DNA from 3 places in the Exiguobacterium sp. K1 genome. Region 1 is predicted to be linked to each of the others. Evidence: riboswitches for the same ligand, from Rfam matches in the RefSeq annotation. Region 1 holds a riboswitch; each other region holds the start of a gene.
The links. A riboswitch is a leader RNA that binds a small molecule or an ion and turns the genes downstream of it on or off. The one in region 1 is predicted to bind lysine.
Positions count from the first base shown of each region.

Region 2: linked by a shared signal. The riboswitch ahead of N7U64_RS11270 (aspartate kinase) and the one ahead of N7U64_RS10130 (Na+/H+ antiporter NhaC family protein) in region 1 are both predicted to bind lysine.
Region 3: linked by a shared signal. The riboswitch ahead of N7U64_RS12500 (amino acid permease) and the one ahead of N7U64_RS10130 (Na+/H+ antiporter NhaC family protein) in region 1 are both predicted to bind lysine.

Region 1 is NZ_JAOTIT010000004.1:76,532-85,184, reverse strand. Features, by position in the region: gene N7U64_RS10155 (ABC transporter permease subunit) at 1-358, opposite strand, end outside; gene N7U64_RS10150 (ABC transporter ATP-binding protein) at 355-1,236, opposite strand; gene N7U64_RS10145 (methyltransferase) at 1,277-1,909, opposite strand; gene N7U64_RS10140 (heme oxygenase) at 1,995-2,324, shown strand; gene N7U64_RS10135 (uracil-DNA glycosylase family protein) at 2,488-3,228, shown strand; lysine riboswitch at 3,297-3,472, shown strand; gene N7U64_RS10130 (Na+/H+ antiporter NhaC family protein) at 3,578-5,161, shown strand; gene htpG (molecular chaperone HtpG) at 5,259-7,124, opposite strand; gene N7U64_RS10120 (hypothetical protein) at 7,208-8,080, opposite strand; gene N7U64_RS10115 (SDR family oxidoreductase) at 8,227-8,653, shown strand, end outside.
Region 2 is NZ_JAOTIT010000005.1:41,256-48,313, forward strand. Features, by position in the region: gene N7U64_RS11250 (alanyl-tRNA editing protein) at 1-591, shown strand, start outside; gene N7U64_RS11255 (GNAT family N-acetyltransferase) at 588-1,016, shown strand; gene N7U64_RS11260 (argininosuccinate synthase) at 1,138-2,343, shown strand; gene argH (argininosuccinate lyase) at 2,340-3,713, shown strand; lysine riboswitch at 3,781-3,959, shown strand; gene N7U64_RS11270 (aspartate kinase) at 4,073-5,272, shown strand; gene N7U64_RS11275 (aspartate-semialdehyde dehydrogenase) at 5,285-6,277, shown strand; gene dapA (4-hydroxy-tetrahydrodipicolinate synthase) at 6,298-7,058, shown strand, end outside.
Region 3 is NZ_JAOTIT010000006.1:58,433-65,490, forward strand. Features, by position in the region: gene N7U64_RS12490 (diguanylate cyclase domain-containing protein) at 1-622, opposite strand, end outside; gene N7U64_RS12495 (MarR family winged helix-turn-helix transcriptional regulator) at 813-1,262, opposite strand; lysine riboswitch at 1,437-1,621, shown strand; gene N7U64_RS12500 (amino acid permease) at 1,750-3,228, shown strand; gene N7U64_RS12505 (hypothetical protein) at 3,355-3,537, shown strand; gene msrA (peptide-methionine (S)-S-oxide reductase MsrA) at 3,607-4,554, shown strand; gene N7U64_RS12515 (DUF2252 domain-containing protein) at 4,619-5,908, shown strand; gene N7U64_RS12520 (amino acid permease) at 6,139-7,058, shown strand, end outside.

The DNA.
Region 1 (8,653 bases):
ATTGATGACGCGTAATCGGCGCTGCCAGATATAAAATCAGTTCACCGTTATCAATCGGCCGTGCCAGCAAACGCGCAGCAAGTGACAATAAAAATAAAGACGCGATGATTTGAAAAATCAGCCCGTAATAATTGCCGCCCAGTAAATCAAGCACATTATCAAAACCGGTGATCTTATCGTACTGGAAAGCTTTCAAGACTTCCGGCGGCAGTGCCTGTAGTTTCGCTTCGAGTAACCCAGTCTTCATCATTGACGGGTAAAGTGCAGCAAGCATCAAGAGATACAGGCTTGTCCCGACCGCATAGGCTGTGATCGGTTTCCCGTTATGCTTGAGTAAAGACCAAACGATCGTCATCATGATGGTTCCTCCTCACTATAATAATGTAAGAAGACGTGTTCTAAATCATCTGCTGAAGTTTGAATCGCCTGGACATCGTATTCGGTTAACAGACGAATGATTTGATTTAATGTCCGTTCGTTGCCCGTAAAAAAGGAAACATGATTCTGAAACCGTTGACTTCCGATCTGAAGCGCAAACTGTTCAGCATGTGCCTCGATCCCAAATTCAATCGTGTACTGTTTTCGGCTCGACCGGACCAACTCATGAATGTCTGCTTCGATGATGATCCGCCCTTCTTTAATCAGCGCTGCCCGGTCACACGATTTTTCCATCTCCGGAAAATGGTGTGAACTCATTAAAATCGCTTTTCCGCGTTGTCGTTCCTTGTCGACCAGACTTAAAAAGCGTTCCTGCATCAACGGATCAAGTCCGCTCGTCGGTTCATCGAGCAGATAAACGGGAGCATCCTTCATGAAACAGCCGACCAATGCCAACTTTTGCTTCATCCCTTTCGACATCTTCCGAATCTTGGTTTTCGTTTCAAAAGGAAACTGCTCGAGTAACTCTGACTGACGTTCCGGTTTACTTTGATGGAGTTGTTGCATTAAATGCAGAATCTGTTCACCCGTAAAATCACCGGGCAGATTAATCTCCCCCGGTAAATAACCGACGATTCGTTTTACTTCCTGAGATTGCTTCCAACAGTCGTATCCACCGATCGTCGCATGACCGGAGTCTGCTTGAATCAATCCCATCAATTGTCGGATCGCCGTTGATTTCCCGGCACCGTTTGGTCCGATAAAACCGAACACCATGCCCGGTTCAACCGTAAAGCTGACATCAAATAAACCTCGTTTCGGCGCAAATTCTTTCGTCACGTGTTGTAAATGAATCATCCGAATCGCCTCACTTTATGGGGTGGTTGCTGTTAGTACCTTATACCCGTTTTGGTACTTCTTGGGACAAATCCACCCGATAAATCACGAATCGTTCGTCGTGATTTTTTTCAAAAAGTTCTTTCAGACGGACTTCTTCCACCTGTTCGAAAATCGTCTGATGTTCGAGATAATACCGGTATTCGTCCGCCGGATAATACAAAATCAAATCCAGCGGGCGGGGACGCCTTTCAACGGATGCCAAGATCTGATCAACGACCTTCATGAAGATTTGAACGGAAAACGGATTAAAGAAGTAACATTTCGTCACGTCATCCGGAATCGGATAGTTTTCCGCATACGTATGTTCAAAACGAATGCTGCCTTGACGTCGCTTCATTTTTTTCATATAAGCCGCTTGATTCCTCAAAGCGTCTTCATAAAACTGTCCGTTCATCTCGACACCGATGACGGAGCAATCAAACCGGTCATGCAGATAAAAGTTCAGCCGTCCTTTTCCACAGCCGAAATCAATGACTGTGTCCGTGTCATCGAAAGGATAGACGGCACACAACTCTTCCAGCGCTGCATAAGGCGTCGGTTCGTACCGGTTATAATGGCTGAACGCATTGTAAAGATGCTGCACATCAATCGTCTCGATACGCAACCGTTCTTCGTACTCTTTTTCATTCATGTTCGATTCCTTCTTTCAAGCATTGTTGGTTTCATCGTACTATACTATGAATGTACACATTTCATTCTATAAGGGGGATAATCCAATGATCGTCGTTACGAATCGGATTAAAGTCAAAAAAGGAATGGCCGCCGCAATGGCACCACGCTTCACCCGTCCAAGCGGTCTCGATACGATGGAAGGATTTGTTCGTGTTGAAGTACTCTTGACGCAAGGACTCGAAGAACATGATGAAATGAACGTCAACATGTACTGGGAAGACATGAAGCATTTTGAAGCCTGGCGCAACAGTGATGACTTCAAAGCTTCCCATAAACGTCCGGAACCAACGGACGGGAAACAGGAAGAATCACCAATGCTCGGCAGTCAAATCATCATCTCTGAAGTCGCTTCTGTCAAAGAACGGACTTCTTAATACTTCATTCTAAAACAGCTTTGTCTCCTATTTCTTTTTGGAGACAAAGCTGTTTTTCATCTCTTGCCCGCGTAACCCCTTACTATATTGATATGGGTTTAAATTGTATGTAATACCATTATTTGTTATCATAAGTCCAATACAGAAAGAGAGAGGACTTATCATGCTAAATTCATTATCCATTTTTGAACAGGCCATTCGAGCTTTGCCGATTGATCGACCACTGACCCGCCAAGATTTATGTGTGGACAGTTTTTTATTACAGCAGGAACAGGATTTATCCGTTTATTACTCCCCGATCGGTGAATATATCAACGCTTCCGCAAAAGTCGTTTTCATCGGGATTACTCCCGGTTTCGAACAGATGCGAATCGCTTATGAAGAAGCGGCTGATGCTTTTCATCATGGCGCGACAATTGAAGAAACGGCAAAGCTCGTCAAATACAGTGCCAGTTTCGCCGGTCCGATGCGCCGTAATTTGACGGCAATGCTCGATGAACTGGAATTAAACCGACTGTTGAAGATTCCTTCAACAGCAACGTTATTTCATACGAATCAGGAACTGTTACACACGACTTCGATTCTGAGACATCCCGTTTTTTACCGTGATAAAAATTATACGGGACATCAACCGAAGATTGACCGGACACCGCTCCTGCAACATTATGCCTATGAGCATTTTGCGGCGGAATTAAATCAGTTACCCCACCCTGTCATTCTCGTACCATTCGGACGCGTCGTCGAATCGACGGTCCGGACATTGCTTCATCAGGGACGAATCAAAAAACATACCGTGTTGTTCGGTTTTCCCCATCCTTCCGGTGCAAACGGACATCGAAAGCGACAGTTTGAAGAAAATAAAGATTATCTGATGAAGCAATTGAATTCTTACTTCAATACTTAACAAACATCCTTAATTTTTTTTCGGGAATGCGATAAAATTTTGTTATGAAAAGAATATGACTATTCTATCGATGAGGTAGAGGCGCGGTGTTAATGAGTATTTGGTCTGAGGATGACAACAAAGACGATCAAAGAAAGGTGAGACCGCCGAAGTATCGTCACGTGTCAGACATGACGATGCTGGTCGAACCGGGAAAGACCCGTTCGATTGCCATACGCGTACTGTATGGAGCACTCCAATTCGGCTAAGAAAGACGCATCCAGCAAGGGTGTCGGCTTTGTTGCCGGTGCCCTTGCTTTTTTCTGTGCAACGGGTCTCATCTTCTAAAAAAGGAGGAGAAACCACAACTATGGTCAATTATTCAGATTCTATCGTCGCACTCGTACCGGCGCTTGTCGCGATCGTTTTAGCGATCGTCACACGCAAAGTCGTCATCTCACTTGGTGTCGGGATTTTGATCGGTGCCTTATTGCTTCATCGCTTTAACCCGATTGATACCGCGGTTTATCTCGGAAAAAATATCTTCAGCCTGTTTTGGGCAGACGGTGCGTTAAATGAATGGAATGTCTTATTACTTGTTTTCTTACTGTTACTCGGTGTCTTGTCGACGCTGATTCAAACGTCCGGAGGTGCTCATGCTTTCGGAGAATGGGCGACGACACACGTCAAAACCGCGCGTGGTGCAAGACTCGCTGCCTTTGGATTAGGTATTCTCATCTTCATCGATGATTACTTCAACAGTCTCGCTGTCGGAAACGTCAGTCGTCCGTTAACGGACCGTCGTGGCGTCTCACGTGCGAAACTGGCGTATATCATCGACTCGACCGCTGCACCGGTCTGTGTCATCAGTCCGTTGTCGAGTTGGGGTGCCTTCATCATCTCAATTATTGCCGGTATCTTAACGACACATTCGATTACGGATTACTCGGCATTCAGTGCCTTCATGATGATTGTGCCGTTAAACTTTTATGCCATCTTCGCTTTGTTACTGACGCTCTATATCGCCTATACGGGAATTGCCGTCGGACCGATGCGGACACACGAATTGCGGGCTCTACAAGGCGAATTGTTTGATGCCAACAAAGGCACACCGATGGGAATGGCGGAGGAAGTCAAGGAACACGACGGCGGAAAAGTCCGCGATCTGGTTGTTCCGATTGTCGTCCTAGTCATCGCAACTGTCACAGCACTCCTTTGGACAGGTGCACAAGCCCTTGCAGCGGACGGCCGATCCTTTACATTAATCGGTGCCTTTGAAGCGACAGACGTGACACGTTCGCTTGTTTCCGGTGTCGTCATTAGTTTAGTCGTAGCATTCTTGATGATGATCGGCCGGAAGATTCCGGCACGCGATTACCGCATCAGCATCTGGGCGGGTATGAAATCGATGTGGCCTGCCGTCGTCATCCTGTTGTTCGCCTGGACGATCATCGCGGTCATCGGCGACATGAAGACCGGGGATTATCTTGCAAGTTTCGTCAGCAAATCGATTCCCGCTTCTTATCTGCCGTTCTTATTGTTCTTGATCGCCAGCATCATGGCATTCTCGACCGGAACGAGTTGGGGTACGTTCGGCATCATGTTACCGATTGGAGCCGATCTGATCATGGCAGTCGATCCGAGTCTGTTGTTGCCGACACTCGCTGCCGTTCTCGCCGGATCTGTCTTTGGCGATCACTGTTCACCGATTTCCGATACGACGATTCTCAGTTCGACCGGTGCCGGTTCACACCATATTGATCACGTGACGACCCAGTTGCCGTACGCTTTGATCGGTGCGGCAGTATCCGCTATCGGTTACCTCATTCTTGGTGTCACCGGTTCGTCCGTATTCGGCTTCATCGGTGCGCTGATCACCTTCGTGATTTTCGTTGTCATGCTGCATGTCCTGTCACGTCGCGGCGAAGTGCCGTCACAACTTCGTTCGGAATAAACGAAGCGTACAATACGATTACTCTATCTAAAAAGCCGGACCCGATGAATTCATCAGGTCCGGCTTTTGGTTGTCATGAAGTGAATATGATGACCGATCAGACCATCAAGGCGCAGACTTCGTTGGCAAAGGCAACCGGATCTTCAATCGGTAACCCTTCCATCAACAACGCCTGTTGATACATCAGATTCGTGTAACGTTCAAATTTCGGACGGTCTTCCGCATACGCTGTCTCAATCGCCCGGAAGACATCATGCGACGTATTCAACTCCAGAATTTTGACCGCTGTGACATCCTGATTATTCGGCATCGCCTTCAGGATTTTTTCCATCTCGATCGATACTGCCCCATCCGTCGCAAAGCAGACCGGATGTGACTTTAAGCGGGTTGAGGCTTTCACTTCTTTAACATGTCCCGCGAGTACTTCCTGCATCGCTTTAAACATTTCGGCTTGTGTTTCTGTCGTTTCCGGCTGCTCTGTCTGTTCGATTCCGAGATCACTGCTCGTGACGGACTTAAATTCTTTTCCGTCATAGTTGAGGAGCATTTGAATCGCAAACTCATCGATTTCTTCCGTGAAGTACAGGATATCAAATCCTTTGTCTTTGACAAGCTCGGATTGCGGCAGTTTATCCAACCGATCCGTGCTTTCACCTGACGCGTAATAGATATACTTCTGTTCTTCCGGCATCGCGACGACGTATTCTGCGAGCGTCACCAGCTTTTTCTCCTTCGCTGAATGGAACAGAACAAGATCTTTCACCGTATCTTTTTGCATGCCGTAGTCGTTGTAGATGCCGAACTTCAGCTGACGACCGAACGCTTGATAAAACGTCTCGTATTTTTCACGGTCATCACGCAGCAACGCTTCGAGTTGTGTCTTGATTTTGCTTTGGATGTTCTTCGCAATCAATTTCAACTGACGGTCGTGTTGCAGCATTTCACGCGAAATGTTGAGCGATAAGTCTTCCGAATCGACCATTCCTTTGACGAAACTGAAGTGATCCGGTAAGAGATCGCTGCATTTTTCCATGATTAAGACGCCGTTCGCATACAGTTCGAGTCCTTTCTCGAACTCTTTCGAATAATAATCAAATGACGGTTGCTCCGGAATGAACAAAATGGACTGATAACGGACGGCTCCGTCGGCACTGATATGAATGTGTTTGATCGGTGCGTCAAATCCGTATCGTTTTTCCTGATAGAAGTTGCGGTAATCTTCATCCGTCAGCTCCCGTTTGTTCTTGCGCCAGATCGGGACCATACTGTTGACCGTCTTCATGACTGTCACTGACTCTGTTTCATCTGCTCCTTCGACCGGACGCTGTTCCGTCTCCTCCATCTCGATCGGATAGCGGATGAAGTCGGAGTATTTCTTGATGATGCTCCGGAGACGGTAAGGTTCTAAGTATTCATCGTAGTTCTCGTCCTCTTCGTTTGCTTTGATGTGAAGGGTGATGTCTGTTCCGACCGTCTCTTTTTCGACCTCTTCGATCGTATAGCCGTCGACACCGTGCGACTCCCACTTGTAGGCGACGTCACTGCCGAACGGTTTCGTCACGACCGTCACTGTATCTGCGACCATAAAGGCGGAATAAAAACCGACACCGAACTGCCCGATGATGTCATGGCCGTCTTTCGATTCATTTTCCGCTTTAAAAGCGAGCGATCCGCTTTTGGCAATCGTTCCGAGGTTTTCTTCGAGCTCGTCTTTTGTCATCCCGATTCCCGTATCGCGCAAAATCAGCTGACGTGTTTCTTTATTCGGTTCAACCGTAATTTTATAGGCATCCTTGTCGAACGTGATCGTCTCGTCCGTCAACGCTTTATAATAAATCTTATCCATGGCGTCACTGGCATTCGAAATCAACTCACGTAAAAAGATTTCCTTATGCGTGTAGATGGAATGAATCATCATTTCGAGCAATCGTTTCGATTCGGCTTTAAATTGTTTCGTTTCCATTTTCGATACCCCCTGTTCATTTTTAGCACTCTATCAACAAGAGTGCTAATTCATTTCCATTATTACGGATACGAAAACGGCTGTCAATCCTCTGCCGGATAGAATGCTTCGAATTTTTCGCGGACATGTTGTCCGATCTCCCGCAGCCCGTTCGTCGAGCCATACGTCCCATGACTTCGTCCATTTTCATCGACACGGCTGCCGAGACCGAGGAACTGTTCGCCCGGTTTAAAATGAAGTCCGATGACAGGCAAATCAAGTCCAGCCGAATACCCGAATTCAACGATAGCATCCGGATAATCGGGTAAAGAGAAGGGATTTTCCCAGACGGTACTTGAATCCAGTTTCCGAAACCGGTCCGTATGCTCCCGGCCGAGTAAAATGATGCCGTGCAAAGAAAACAGCGGCAGTAATTTCATGAAAAAGGTTTGTCCAAAAACGGATTGCTCCAGTTCCTGCCGCATCGAAATCGTCCCCATGTACCGTTTCGTCGGAAGCGGGAAAAAATCGGTATGGATGACAGACTGGAGAGAGGAATCGTACAGTGACGCCCCCAGTCCGTTTAAGAATCCTTCCAGTTTTCCACCCTGCTCCTTTCCGAACCAGGTTTTGTAGACATCTTTTTGTTTAAAGTAGTCATTAAACTTACTGATGCTTTGTTCCAGGTTGTCGTCGGTCAGATACGTCTCCAAAGACATGTCCGGCTCAAGTAAAAAGAACGGTCCCGTCGAATCAAAACGCAAAGTACCGTCTTTGGTTAAAAACTGTCCGGCGGACGGATTCGTCGCGACCGTCAGCCAGCTTTTTTTCGCCGCATTCCCAAACCATAAGACCGGCGTCGTTCCCTCAATCAGTTCCTCTTTCATCCGTCCATTCTTCAACTCGATCTGATGCTGAACGGCTTCGGTTAAGAGTTTTTTTGCTGATTTCCGTTGTTCTGATGTCAGCGTTCTCATTCCTTTCGTGTTGCGCTTTCCTGTTTGAGTTATTCCCGTTCCTTAAAAACGTTAGACAGTTCGATGGGTTTAGCCCGATTGATGCAGGGAATGATTCGTAAGGTAAGCTACACCATCGGATATTATTTTTTAGGAGGAGATTTTTGATGAAACGACTTGAAAACAAAGTGGCCGTCATTACCGGCTCAGCGACAGGAATCGGGCAGGCAACGGCACTTGTCTTTGCCGAGCAGGGAGCGACAGTCGTCTGCGCGGACGTCGAGCTTGAAAAAGCACAAGCAACGGTTGAAAAAATTAAAGAAGCCGGCGGGAAAGCAGAGGCTGTTCATGTCGATGTCTCACAAGTAGACAGCGTGAAGCAACTCGCAGACCATCTACAATCTACATATGGAACGGTTGATGTTCTGTTCAACAATGCCGGGATTGATCAACAGGGCGGGAAGGTGCATGAATACCCGATCGAACTGTTTGATCAAATCATCGCCGTCGATTTACGCGGAACGTTCTTAACGAGTAAATTCGTCATTCCATTGATGCTGAAGAACGGCGGATCCATCATCAATACATCATCGA
Region 2 (7,058 bases), on a different contig from region 1:
AGTGCCTGTGGAGGAACGCATCTCGCCTCGACGTCGGAACTGGAACTGATTTTATTCACGGGACTTGAAAAGGTTCGCGGGAATATTCGTTTAGCGTACGTTGCAAAAGACCGAGCGTTTCGATTACTGACGACCGAACGGCGTGTCCTGACAGAAACTGCACGTGCAGTATCAGCTAAAAAAAATCAGGTCCATCTTGTTGTGGAAGACCTGAAACAGGAGCAAGTCCGTCTGAACCGTCAAATCGGACAGGCAGAAGATCTGCATGTCAAAACGGTCTTAAAACAGTTGCTCGCAACAGATGAACCGGTTCTCACCGTACGGCATAATCAAGAGGATGTCCGTTTTTCGGAAAAACTGTTGAAAGCCCTGGCTGAAACAGGACGGACAGGATTCGTCTGGAACGAAAACGCCAAAAAATTATTCATGTGCAGCGCTGGATCCATTCATCTCGGAAAATTTGCCAAAACCCATTTAAAGCAGTTTAATGGACGGGGCGGCGGAAGTGAAAACAATGCCCAAGCAGTATTCCAAACGTATGAAGAGGCACAAGCTTATGCAGAAGCATTAAAGGAGGAATTACATACATGACAGTGATTCAAGTAAAAACAACCGAACAAAAACAAGCGGTCCGAATGATCCGGGAACGGGTTTTCGTCGAGGAACAAGGCGTTCCGAGCCATTTGGAATATGATACGCATGATGAAACAGCGATTCACTTGCTTGTCCTCGATGAGATGAATCGTCCGGTTGCGACGGGGCGGACCCGTCCGTACGATGAGCAACGGATGAAGGTCGAACGCGTCGCGACCCTTGCGGCGACAAGAGGAAAAGGATACGGCGGCGAGCTGATGCAGGCGATGGAGCGGATTGCCCGCCGGGAAGGCCGGACGATTTTAACGCTCGGTGCCCAAGTACAGGCCATTCCGTTTTATCAAGGGCTTGGTTATGCGATTGTTTCCGATGAATTTGACGATGCGGGCATTCCGCACCGGACGATGGAGAAAAAAATTTAATGCTGATTTTTTTGAGAAATCCTGAAAAAAGGGTTTCTTTTTTTGAAAGTCTATGTATATATATAATTCATAGTGAATTTTTATACAGACAGATACAGTCGAATTCAAGGAGGAAATAAGAATGACAAAACAAAAATTGATTTTAGCGTATTCGGGTGGACTGGATACTTCAGTCGCCATCAAATGGTTAAGCAAGGACTATGACGTCGTCGCATTGTGCATGGATGTCGGCGAAGGAAAAGATTTGTCGGTCATCAAAGAAAAAGCGTTACTCGTCGGTGCGATCGAATCGATTGTTCTTGATGTCAAAGATGAATTCGCAAATGACTTTGTTTTGCCGGCCCTCCAATATGGTGCGCATTATGAAGGTGCGTATCCATTGATTTCCGCTTTATCTCGCCCGTTGATTGCTGAAAAACTGGTTGAAGTGGCACATGCCCACGGTGCCACAGCAGTCGCCCACGGATGTACCGGAAAAGGAAACGACCAAGTCCGGTTCGAAGTTTCGGTTGCTGCTCTTGATCCGTCGCTCGAAGTCATCGCACCGGTTCGCGAATGGAAATGGTCACGTGAAGAAGAAATCGCTTATGCAAAAGAAAACAACGTTCCGATTCCGATTAATCTCGACAGCCCGTATTCAATCGACATGAACTTATGGGGACGCAGTAACGAATGTGGTGTCCTTGAAAATCCATGGACAGAGCCGCCGCAAGATGCATACGCTTTGACGGTCGCACCGGAAGACGCACCGGATCAAGCGGAAGAAGTCATCATCGGTTTTGAAGCAGGTGTTCCGGTTTCAATCAACGGGACAGCGTATCCGCTGGCGAAGCTGATTACAGAACTGAATATCATTGCCGGTGCACACGGTGTCGGACGGATTGACCATGTCGAAAACCGTTTGGTCGGCATCAAGTCACGTGAAGTGTATGAGTGCCCGGGTGCGACAGTCTTACTCAAAGCCCACGCAGCACTTGAAACGATCACATTGACGAAAGACGTTGCCCACTTTAAACCGATTCTCAGCAAACAATATGCAGAAACGATTTACAACGGATTGTTCCATGCCCCGCTGACAAAAGGCCTCAAAGCGTTCTTGACGGCAACGCAACAGGACGTGACCGGTGAAGTCCGTGTCAAACTGTATAAAGGGAACGCAACCGTCACAGGACGTCAGTCAGCAGTTTCGCTCTACGATGAGAAACTCGCGACGTATACAAAAGAAGATGCCTTTGATCACGAAGCAGCGAAAGGATTCATCAAATTACACGGTCTTGCGATTTCGACACATGCCAGTGTCCATCGTCAGGAAGGCGTGAAAAAATGACGAAACTATGGGGCGGACGTTTTACGGAAAGTGCTTCCGCTCAAGCGGAGGCCTTCGGAGCATCGATTTCGTTTGATCAGAAATTAGCAGCCGTTGATTTACAGGGGAGTCTTGCGCACGCGCAGATGTTATATGAACAGGGAATTCTTGAAAAGACCGAGTGGGAACAAATCGAAGCCGGTCTTAAACAGTTGCAAACGACACTCGAGCAACACGTCTATACGACAGTGGATGAAGACATCCACATGAATCTCGAGCGGTTACTGACGGAACAGATTGGTCCCGTTGCCGGGAAGCTACACACGGCGCGCAGTCGAAATGACCAGGTCGCGACTGATCTCCACCTTTGGATGGAACAGCATGTTCTTGAACTTCTGACCAGTATCCGCAACCTGCAATCCGTCATTACGGAACAGGCGGAGCAACATGTCGAGACGGTCATGCCAGGTTATACTCACCTGCAACGGGCGCAACCGATCTCACTCGCGCATCATCTGCTCGCTTACTTTTGGATGTTTGAACGGGATGCCGATCGATTGACCGATAACCTGAAACGGATTCGGATGTCGCCGCTCGGTGCCGGGGCACTGGCGGGAACGACTTTCCCGATTGATCGGTTCAAGTCAGCTGAACTACTCGGTTTTGAACACGTCTATCCGAACAGTTTGGACGCGGTCTCAGACCGGGACTTCGTGATTGAATACCTTGGCATCGCGTCGACGGTCATGATGCATCTGTCACGCTTTTGCGAAGAAATCATCATCTGGGCGTCGCAAGAATTTTCGTTCATTGAGCTGTCCGATGCGTTTTCGACGGGATCAAGCATGATGCCGCAGAAAAAAAATCCAGATTTCGCGGAACTGATCCGCGGCAAAACAGGTCGTGTCTACGGAAATCTGATGGGTTTCCTGACGACGATGAAAGCATTACCACTCGCATACAATAAAGATATGCAGGAAGATAAGGAAGGTGTCTTTGACACCGCTGATACCGTGTTACAATCCGTTCAAATTTTTACAGGCATGATCGAATCGGCTACGTTTAAGACAGAAGCGCTCAAGAAGGCGACGATGCAAGACTTCTCGAATGCAACGGAACTGGCGGATTATCTGGTCACAAAAGGGATTCCGTTCCGGGAAGCACATGAAATCGTCGGCAAAGCCGTCTTACATTGTGTCCAAAGCGGCTGTTTCTTAAAAGATTTGACGCTGTCCACGTATCAGACGTTCCATCCGGTCATTGCAGAAGATGTCTATCCGTTGTTAGATCCGGTTCAGGCGGTCGCACGACGGGGAAGTTACGGCGGGACCGGTTTTACGGCCGTCCGGGATCAACTCGCATTAGCGAAGAAGCAACTTGAAAAATTATAAAATTCAAAAAAAGTTTGGCAAATCACTGGATTTAACAAAAAATGTTTGCTATAACTGTAACTAACAACCGACAGATAGAGGCGCGGATGACATCAGTAGCAACACTTATTCAAGGCAAGCATGCCAAGTGATGTGAAAGGGGAAATCCGCCGAAGTGAACAAGAAGATGCTTTTTCTTGATTGCTGGTACAACGGTTAAGATCCGTTGTACTGCCGAAACCCACGTTTCGGAGCGCTATCTTACGTAAAAGAACGTATGACGCTGTCATCGTTTGTCCGATCGTGATAACGACGGGCCGTAGGAACGCTCCTACCGGCCCGTCGTTTTTTTCTGTTTCGGGACAAAAGGAGATAGGATTGTGACAACTGTACTTAAATTTGGTGGTAGTTCGGTTGCGACTGTCGAACAGATTCAGTCAATTGCGAATTATTTGAAGAATCGGACGGAACAAGGGGAAAAATTAGTCGTCGTCGTGTCGGCAATGGGGAAAATGACCGATTCATTGATTGCCCAGGCGCAGGCGATAACGGACCGTCCGGAACGACGCGAACTGGACCGGCTGCTTGCAATCGGTGAAGAACAGACGATTTCATTACTCAGCATCGCCCTGAACTCACTCGGGATAAAAGCCTTGTCGCAGACAGGGGCCCAGGCAGGCATCAGCACGATGGGACTGCACACGAAAAGTAAAATCAAACAGATTGACGGCGAATTGCTCCGGAAAAAACTGGAGACATACGACGTCATCATCGTCGCCGGTTTCCAGGGCGTCAATGAGCTCGGGGATGTCACGACACTCGGTCGTGGCGGATCGGATACGACAGCCGTCGCATTGGCCGCGGTTCTTGATAAACGATGTGAAATTTACACGGACGTCGACGGTGTTTACACAGCTGATCCACGGATTCATGCAACGGCACAACCGATTCCACACATTTCATACGATGAGATGATGGAAATGAGTGCACTCGGTTCAAAAGTCATGGAGATGCGCAGTGTCGAACTCGGTAAAAAATACGGCGTCCACATCTTCGTCGGAAAAACATTAGAATCGGAAAGAGGGACTTGGATTATGGAGGCAACGGAAACGATGGAACAAAAAGCGGTCACGAGCGTCAGTGTAACGAAAAACGTGTTGACGGTGTCAATCAAGCATGTACCGCAGACGAACTCGGCGGTCGCGGATATCTTTGAACTGTTATCAGGACGTCACGTCAACATCGATATGATCAGTCAGACGACGTTTGACAGTGACATCTTCCTTTCCTTCTCTTGTCCGCTGGATGAAGAAGAGTTTTTGGAAGAAGCACTGCAGGATATCATCAATCGTTTCCCGACGGTCAAAGTCGACCGTCATAACCAGCATGCCAAGTTATCCGTCGTCGGAATCGGGATGCGGGACGCAACCGGGGTCGCTTCGAAATTGTTTGCGACGTTCCGGGCGGAAAACATCACGTTTTATCAAGTTACGACATCAGAAATCAGCATCTCATATACGATTGCCCAGGCCGATATCGAACGGACTGTCGCAGCAATCGCAAAAGCATTCGATCTGTAAGGAGGAAATCATATGTATCATGTCGCAGTCATTGGCGCAACCGGCGCCGTTGGTCAAAAAATGTTACAAGTCCTGGCGGAACACGATTTTCCGGTCCGTCAGATTTCAGCTTATGCTTCAGCCCGTTCAGCCGGGAAAATCGTTCAGTTCAAAGGACAGGACGTCACGATTCAAGCGTTATCGGAAAACATCACGAAAGACGGGATTGATGTCGCACTGTTCGCAGCTGGCGGTACCATCAGTGAACAGTATGCCCCGTTGCTTGCTGCAGCAGGAACACTCGTCGTTGATAATTCCAGTGCGTTCCGGATGCAGGCAGATATTCCGCTTGTCGTACCGGAAGTAAATTCGCAGGCAATCGGACCGAACGATCGTTTGATCGCCAATCCGAACTGTTCAACGATTCAATCGGTCGTCGCCTTGGCACCGCTTCAACCATTTGGTTTGAAGCGCGTCAACTATACGACGTATCAGGCCGTATCCGGTTCCGGTCAAAAGGGAATCGAGGATTTAGCCCGCGGCAGTCGCGGCGAAGAACCGGTCAACTATCCACACCCGATTCATGATAATATTTTGCCGCATATCGATGTGTTCTTACCGGACGGTTATACAAAGGAAGAACAGAAGATGATTGACGAAACTCGGAAAATCTTTCGTTTGCCGGAGTTGCCCGTCAGCGCGACGTGTGTCCGTGTCCCGGTCACGAATTCACATTCCGTTGCCATCAATGTCACGTTTGAGCAGGAAACAAGTGTTGAAGCGATTCGTGCTGCTCTGGCCGAAGCACCTGGCGTCGTTTTAGTCGATGATGTCAGTCATAATCAATATCCGATGCCGCTTGATGCAAGCGGAACAGACGAGGTGTACGTCGGCCGGATTCGTCAGGATCAGAGCCTGCCGAATACGTTCCACATCTGGTGCGTCGCTGATAACATCCGTAAAGGGGCCGCTTCGAACGCCGTCCAAGTCGCGCGTCAAGCGCTTGAAAGTTCAATCCATTCGTAAGAAACGAGGAGGAATCCGATATGTTTAAAGGAGCAGGAACAGCACTCGCTACACCGTTTACCTCAACCGGTGAACTGGATTTAGCGGTATTCGAGCAACTGATCGAGCAACAACTAGCAGCAAACATTCAAGCATTGGTCGTCGGCGGGACGACCGGGGAAGGGTCGACGTTGACGAATGCAGAGTTTGAGACGTTACTTGAAACGGCAGTCCGTGTGACAGCCGGCCGTGTCCCGGTCATTGCCGGAACCGGAACAAACAACACGGCACAGACGATTGAGAAAACACAGACGGCAGCCCGGCTCGGTGCGGATGCAGCGATGCTGGTCACACCTTACTACAATAAGACGTCGCAAGCCGGACTCGTCGCTCATTTCACGGCGGTCGCAGATGCCGTCGATTTACCGATCATGCTGTACAATGTGCCGTCACGGACGGGAGTTGCGATTTCGGTCGAAACAGCCGTGACGCTTGCGAAACATCCGAATATCCAAGCCTTTAAAGAAGCAAGCGGAGATGTCAGCTTCATGGGTGAATTGATGACGGCGTTACCAGCTGATTTTGCCGTCTTCTGCGGCAACGACGATCAAATTCTTCCGTATATGGCATGGGGAGCACAAGGTGTGATTTCCGTCTTGTCGAATCCATATCCGGCGGAAACTCAAGCACTGGCAGAAGCGTTACTTGCGAATGACTACACGGCGGCGCGCCGGATTCAAAGTGATTTGATGCCTGTCATCTCGGCATTGTTCAGCGATGTCAACCCGATTCCGGTCAAAGC
Region 3 (7,058 bases), on a different contig from region 1:
GGTTGGCGAGTCCTGTTAAGGCATCCGTCATGGCGAGCTTTTGCTGGTACTGGATATTTTCAAAATGTCGTCGTAATTCCGTCAACAAATGATAGGTCACAAAACCGGCAATCAAGTTAAAGAATATGTAAGCCAGCGAAACTTCGATGAAAGTCGTCCAACTGTTCGTCAACAGATAGATGGCCGGTAATGAATAGAGAATCCCGATGCCAATCATCAGTTCGAAGTTCCAGAAGGTCATCCGGATATAGCGGCGGATGACAGCAATCGTCAGGATGAACACTCCGATGACAATCGTTGATACGACAGCAGCATCCATTTGTTCGACCGGAGTCAGCATAAAACGTGTCGCGACGATCATTACACCGGTGACGAGGGCACTCGGCAACCCGCCGAACATCATGGCGATGACGACAGGGACAATCCGTAAGTCGACCCGGGCGACATCAATCTGAATGCTGTTGAACATTAGAAGGACAGAAATCAGACCGGCGAGACCACCTAAAACGAGTCGAACGTTCAGATTCGTGTTCGGTGTAATCCGTGGGTGATTTCGAAAAGGAAGAAACAAAAGAGTAATCGTTGTAAACAGTAAGCAAAAGTTAATGATGAAATTATTCATGATGGACAACAAATCCTCCCAGCTCCTCGTAAACGCATTTCCAATAAGATAGTTCCAGTATACCCATTTTACTAACGGCAAGAAATGGAAAAATGTTTAGCGAAAGATGCTAAAGTCAATAAAAAAGACAAAGTACACAGTCAAGTGAACTTTGTCGGAGAAAAAATAAATATTTTTTTGAAAGTAATTTTTAGGAAGAAATCGCTTCTTCATCCATCGTTAAGAGGATCTTATCGAAGACGAGAACCATCGCATTCAGCTCTTCTTCCGTGAGGGTGCCGAAACGCTCTTGGAGATATTTCCGGCGGACGACTTCAAGTTCGCGGAAAGCGGCTTCTCCTTCGTCCGTCAGTGCTAAAACAATCGATCTTCTGTCATCCGTCGAACGCGTCCGCGTGACGAATCCGGCTTTGTACAAACGATCAGTCAAAGCTGTTACCTGACTTGTCGCAAGCTCAAACTGCTCTGCGAGTAGAGTCGGACGTTGGGGACCATTTTCGGACAGGCTACGCAAAATGAAAAATTCACTCCGCGTCGCGGTTCCTTCAAACAGTCGGTTGAGTTCGCGGCGTAGTGTCCGGAGAATGACCCGCATTTGTTCCTCTAATCGATAGGTCAGTTGATCACGTTCTTGTGGCATTCAAGCAACATCCTTTCTCTCGGTTAACTTCTATAATTTAGTGTACTAAAAATTACGGATTTTTACCATGAATAGCCGACATTTCAAAAAAAGAATTGACAATTTAAAGACGTTTTGTGTAACATGACGATGTAATAACGAAATTATAACTAACTTAATTAGTTCTCACTCAACCAGTGGGATGGAGGTTGCAGTTCTTATAAGTACAGTCACGGATGTCGTCAAGCGGCAGATGAGGTGATTGAAAAGGAAGAATTGCCGAAATCAATCATCGCTTTGAAGATGATCGATTGGGATTAGATCGAACAGGTCTAATACTGTCACAGGTCAGGCATGACTTGTGGGGAGCTATCTTTCACGACGGTAGAATGGGGCGCATCCTTTTACTATGTTGCGTTCTCATCTTCCTTCTGGAAGATGAGGGCGCTTTTTGTTTTTTTTCAAAAAGTGTCCTCTCAAAAATTTAAAAAAGAGAGAAGCGAATGAGATGAATACTTTACAACCCCAAAGAAAACTCGATTCAACCGAAGAAGGACTAAAACGCGGTCTGCAGGCCCGCCATATGTCGATGATTGCGATTGGCGGTGCGATCGGAACCGGTTTATTCATTGCCTCCGGTGCATCCGTTGCTGCGGCCGGTCCGGGCGGTGCGTTGTTATCCTATGCCATTGTCGGACTCATGGTGTACTTCCTGATGACGAGTCTTGGTGAGATGGCGGCGTACATGCCGGTCGCCGGTTCATTCTCGACCTACGGCGCAAAATTCGTCGACCCGTCGTTTGGTTTTGCGTTAGGTTGGAACTACTGGTACAACTGGGCGGTCACGATTGCCGTAGAACTCGTAGCGGCGCAAATCGTCATGAGTTACTGGTTCCCGGATGTTCCCGGATTTTACTTCAGTGCGATTTTCCTGTTATTGATGATTGGTTTAAATTACTTCTCCGTTAAAGGTTTCGGGGAAGCGGAATATTGGTTCGCAATGATCAAAGTAGTCACTGTCATCATCTTCCTGATTGTCGGTGTCGCCATGATCTTCGGTGTCTTCACATCAGAAGCACCGGTCGGTTTTAAAAACTTTGCGTTAGGTGATGCGCCGTTCGTCGGAGGCATCCCGGCCGTCATCGGTATCATCCTGGTTGCCGGTTTCAGTTTCCAGGGAACGGAACTTGTCGGAATCGCAGCCGGTGAGTCGGAAGATCCGAAGAAAAACGTTCCGAAAGCCGTGAAACAAGTCTTTTGGCGGATTCTTCTGTTTTATGTGTTTGCGATTTTCGTCATCGGAATGTTGATTCCGTACACAAGCCCGAACCTCGTTTCGAATGACATTACCGATGTAGCGGTCAGTCCGTTTACACTTGTCTTTGAAAAAGCCGGTCTTGCGTTCTCGGCAGCATTGATGAACGCTGTTATTCTGACGTCTGTCTTATCGGCAGGAAACTCCGGAATGTATGCGTCGACACGGATGCTGTATACGTTGGCACGCCAAGGTGATGCACCGAAATTGTTCGCACAAGTCTCAAAAAATGGTGTTCCCCGCAATGCGTTGCTTGCGACCGGTGCCATCGGAGCACTTTGCTTCCTGACATCGATGTTCGGCGGTCAAGTATATCTGTGGCTGTTGAATGCATCAGGGATGACCGGTTTCATCGCATGGCTCGGTATCGCGATCAGCCACTACCGTTTCCGCAAAGGATTCCTTGCGCAAGGTCATTCGCTCAGTGATTTGCCGTACGTGGCACCTGCTTTCCCGTTTGGACCGCTCTTTGCGTTCGGACTTTGTTTTCTCGTCATCGTCGGCCAAAACTACGCCGCGTTCCTCGCGGATCAAATTGACTGGGTGGGAATTGCCGCAACCTATGTCGGCATCCCGTTATTCCTTGCCTTTTGGTTAGGTCATAAATTTAAAAACCGGACATCGGTCGTTCCTTATGAAGAAATGGAATTCCCGGAGCATCCGCGTCCGTAAATGAAAAGTCGATTCCGTTTCCAACGGGGTCGGCTTTTTTTGTGCCTTTTGAAAAAGAAATCATCTGGAAAACGTATCAAACGGAGAGAAATCGATTAAGATAAAAGAAAAATGGAGGCGACCTCAGTGAACTATTGGTATCACTTTAAACGGGCATTCATCCCGATTGCGATTTTACTTGTGACGTTAGCAATCTATCAGATGCTGTACCGCATGAATAACATGTGGTATTCGTTCGGTGGATTAATTTTAGTATTTGCGGCGATTTATTTTGTCATGCGCCGCTTAAAAGCGAATCCCGAAGATTGACTGAGCAAGATAGTAGGGTAGCCGCACGGAACGCGTTAAAATAGACCCATACAGAGGAGGGGAAGCTAGATGGCAAAAGCAATATTCGCAGGTGGCTGTTTCTGGTGCATGGTCAAGCCATTTCATAAATATGATGGTGTCGAACAAGTCATTTCCGGTTATACAGGTGGTCATACAGAAAACCCGACTTATAAAGAGGTCTGTTCTGAAACGACAGGACATTTAGAAGCGGTCGAAGTCACGTATGATCCGTCGGTCATCTCATATGATGAGTTGCTTGAAATTTTTTGGCGGCAAATTGATCCGACGGATGGCGGCGGACAGTTCAACGACCGCGGTCAGTCTTACGAACCGGCCATCTTTTATGTCGATGAAGATCAAAAACAGGCGGCAGAACGTTCGAAAGCGGCGCTTGATGCCTCTGGACGTTTTTCACGTCCGGTAGCCGTCGACATCCGTCCGGCCAAACCGTTTTGGCCGGCAGAGGAGTACCATCAGGATTATTACAAAAAAAATCCGTTCCGTTATCAGATGTACAGTGTCGGATCGGGACGTGCCAAATTCGTCAAAGAAGCCTGGAAAGATCAAGGCAAGGAGCAGGAGTTGAAACAACGCCTGACACCGATCCAGTATAAAGTTACGCAGGAGAACGGGACAGAGCCCGCTTTCCGCAATGAATACTGGGATGAGGAGCGACCGGGTCTCTACGTTGATATCGTCGACGGGACACCGCTCTTTACGTCGAAAGACAAGTTTAATTCAAACTGCGGATGGCCGAGCTTCGCGAAGCCGATCTCAGAGGATAAGATGGAAGTCGAACTCGATACGACACACGGCATGACGCGGACAGAAGTTCGTTCTGCGAATGCTGACAGTCATCTTGGTCATATCTTTGATGACGGTCCGACTGAACTCGGAGGTCTCCGCTACTGCATCAATTCAGCAGCACTCCGATTTATTCCGGTAGAAGAGCTTGATTCGACTGGATACGGGGAATATAAAAAGCACTTCGAATGAAGGTAAAAGACAGCAAAGCGGATTCGTTTTGTTGTCTTTTTTTCTAGACAAAGGAGGGTTTTCCATGTTCACGCAAGTCTATGAGGAAATTCGGCAACTGACAATCTCGAAAGTACTCGATTTCTACGATCATGAAGTCCGCGGACTGGATGAAGCGGCACGGCAAACGAAGTATCAAAAGATGAGTGCCAGCCCGTTTCTCTTTTTCCGCGGCAGTTCCCATTTATTTTATTATGACGTGACCCGGATTCCGCTCGGATTTGATACGCCGCCTGAGACACCGACCTGGATTCAAGGGGATCTCCACTTCGAAAATTTTGGAGTCCACGGCAATGCCAAAGGAGAAATCATTTATGACGTCAATGACTTTGATGAAGGGTACCTCGGTTCCTATCTGTACGATTTGATCCGGATGGCGGTCTCCGTCCAGTTGTTTGCGGAAGAAGCGGGGTACGACGCAGAGCCGGCCATTGCAGCCTACGTTCAACATTACTTAGATGACTTACGCCAATATGCGAAAGGTAAAAATCCAAGCAAGGTCTGCTTTACAATCGATAACACGAAAGGACCGATCCGTAAACTGATCAAAAAAGCGGAGAAAAAGAAAGCGGAATTGCTTGGAGAGCGGACGACGGTCGTCGACGGACAACGCCGTTTCGCTGACTTACCGGATATGAAGCGGCTTGATTCCTCCACCTATGAAGCCATTGAAGCGGTTTGGCCGGAGTACATCGCCTCCATTGATGCTGAGGACCGACGAGAGGATGGTTTTTACGCCATCAAGGATATCGTCTGTAAGCTCGACAGCGGGACAGCTTCGATTGGTCTCGAACGTTACTATATTTTGGTTGAAGGAACAGGGGGGGAACATGAAGACTTGATTCTTGAGATGAAACAAGCCCAATCGTCCGTCGCCTCGCTGTTTGTACCGGTCTTTTTACAGGAAGTCGAGACGGTTCACCAGGGTCGACGTATCGTGGCTTCGCAAAAAGCGATGCAGGCACACGAAGATCCATATCTCGGTTACGTAACGATGCTAGGCAAAGAATATTATGTCCGGGAGCGTTCCCCATACAAGAAAAAGTTAAAAGCGAAGCATATTAAAAGCCAGGATGACCTCGAAAACGTTCTTTCGATTCAAGGTCAAATCACCGCGAAAATTCATGCACGGGCCGATATGGATGCGGGAATTGATGTGGATATCTTAAACCATCATGCAGACGTCGTCATCATCGAATCAATCGGTGTATCGGACGCTGAATTCACCCGTCAAATCCAACGGTGGTCAAGTGCCTATGCAGCGCGGACAACGCTTGATTTCCAAGTGTTTTTAAGTTGGTTAGCTAGTCGCTGAACGCTATTTTCGAAGACCTTTTTTCAGACAAAGATTCCTTCTGAATACCAGTTCATCCTGGGTTGCGAAGGGATTTTTTTATGGATAAATAATTATGTAAGCGAAACGCAATTTACAAATGGGTCTAATGACCTATATCAATTTATCTGAAAACTTCGTAAATTTTGGATTAAGTAATTGCAAAACTTTTTTGTAATTCGAACTAAACACACAACAGGGGGAGTATCATCATGAGTTTGACGCGGAAAAAAGATGTTTCCGCTATGATTGCTGCGAGTCAGCGCAACAGCGGACTTGCTCGAAATCTTGGCGCAATGGATTTAACGTTTTTAGGAATTGGCGCCATCATTGGTACGGGAATTTTCGTCCTAACCGGAACAGGAGCATTGACAGCAGGACCTGGTCTTATCGTCTCATTCATTTTATCTGCCATTGCCTGTGGGTTAGCGGCACTCGCTTATGCGGAATTCGCTTCGACGATTCCGGTCAGTGGTTCCGTCTATACGTATACGTATGCCACGATGGGTGAAATCTTTGCCTGGATCATCGGTTGGAACTTGATTTTGGAATATGGACTCGCCTCCAGTGCCGTTGCGGCAGGATGGTCCGGTTACTTCCAGTCGTTACTCGGCGGATTTGGTATCCATCTCCCGACAGCACTCTCAGCAGCTCCCGGCGCGGTAGAAGGCGCAAAAACGTTCTTCAACTTACCGGCCTTCCTGATTTTACTTGCCATTACAGCCCTGTTATCGATGGGGATTAAAGAAACAAAACGCGTCAACAACATCATGGTTATCATTAAACTAGCAGTCGTTGTCTTATTCATCGTCGTTGGTGTCGGCTATGTTGAACCGACGAACTGGGCACCATTTACTCCGTTCGGATGGGGCGGCGTCTTCTCCGGAGCAGCCATCGTCTTCTTTGCTTACATCGGTTTTGATGCTGTTACATCGGCAGCAGAAGAAGTACGTGAGCCGCAAAAGAACTTGCCACGCGGTATCATCGGTTCCCTTGCTGTCTGTACAGTCCTTTACGTCATCGTTGCAGCGATCATGACAGGAATCGTCCCGTACCAAAAATTTGCGGGCGTCGATCACCCGGTCTCACTCGCCATTCAGATGGCAGGACAAAACTGGGTCGCCGGTTTCAT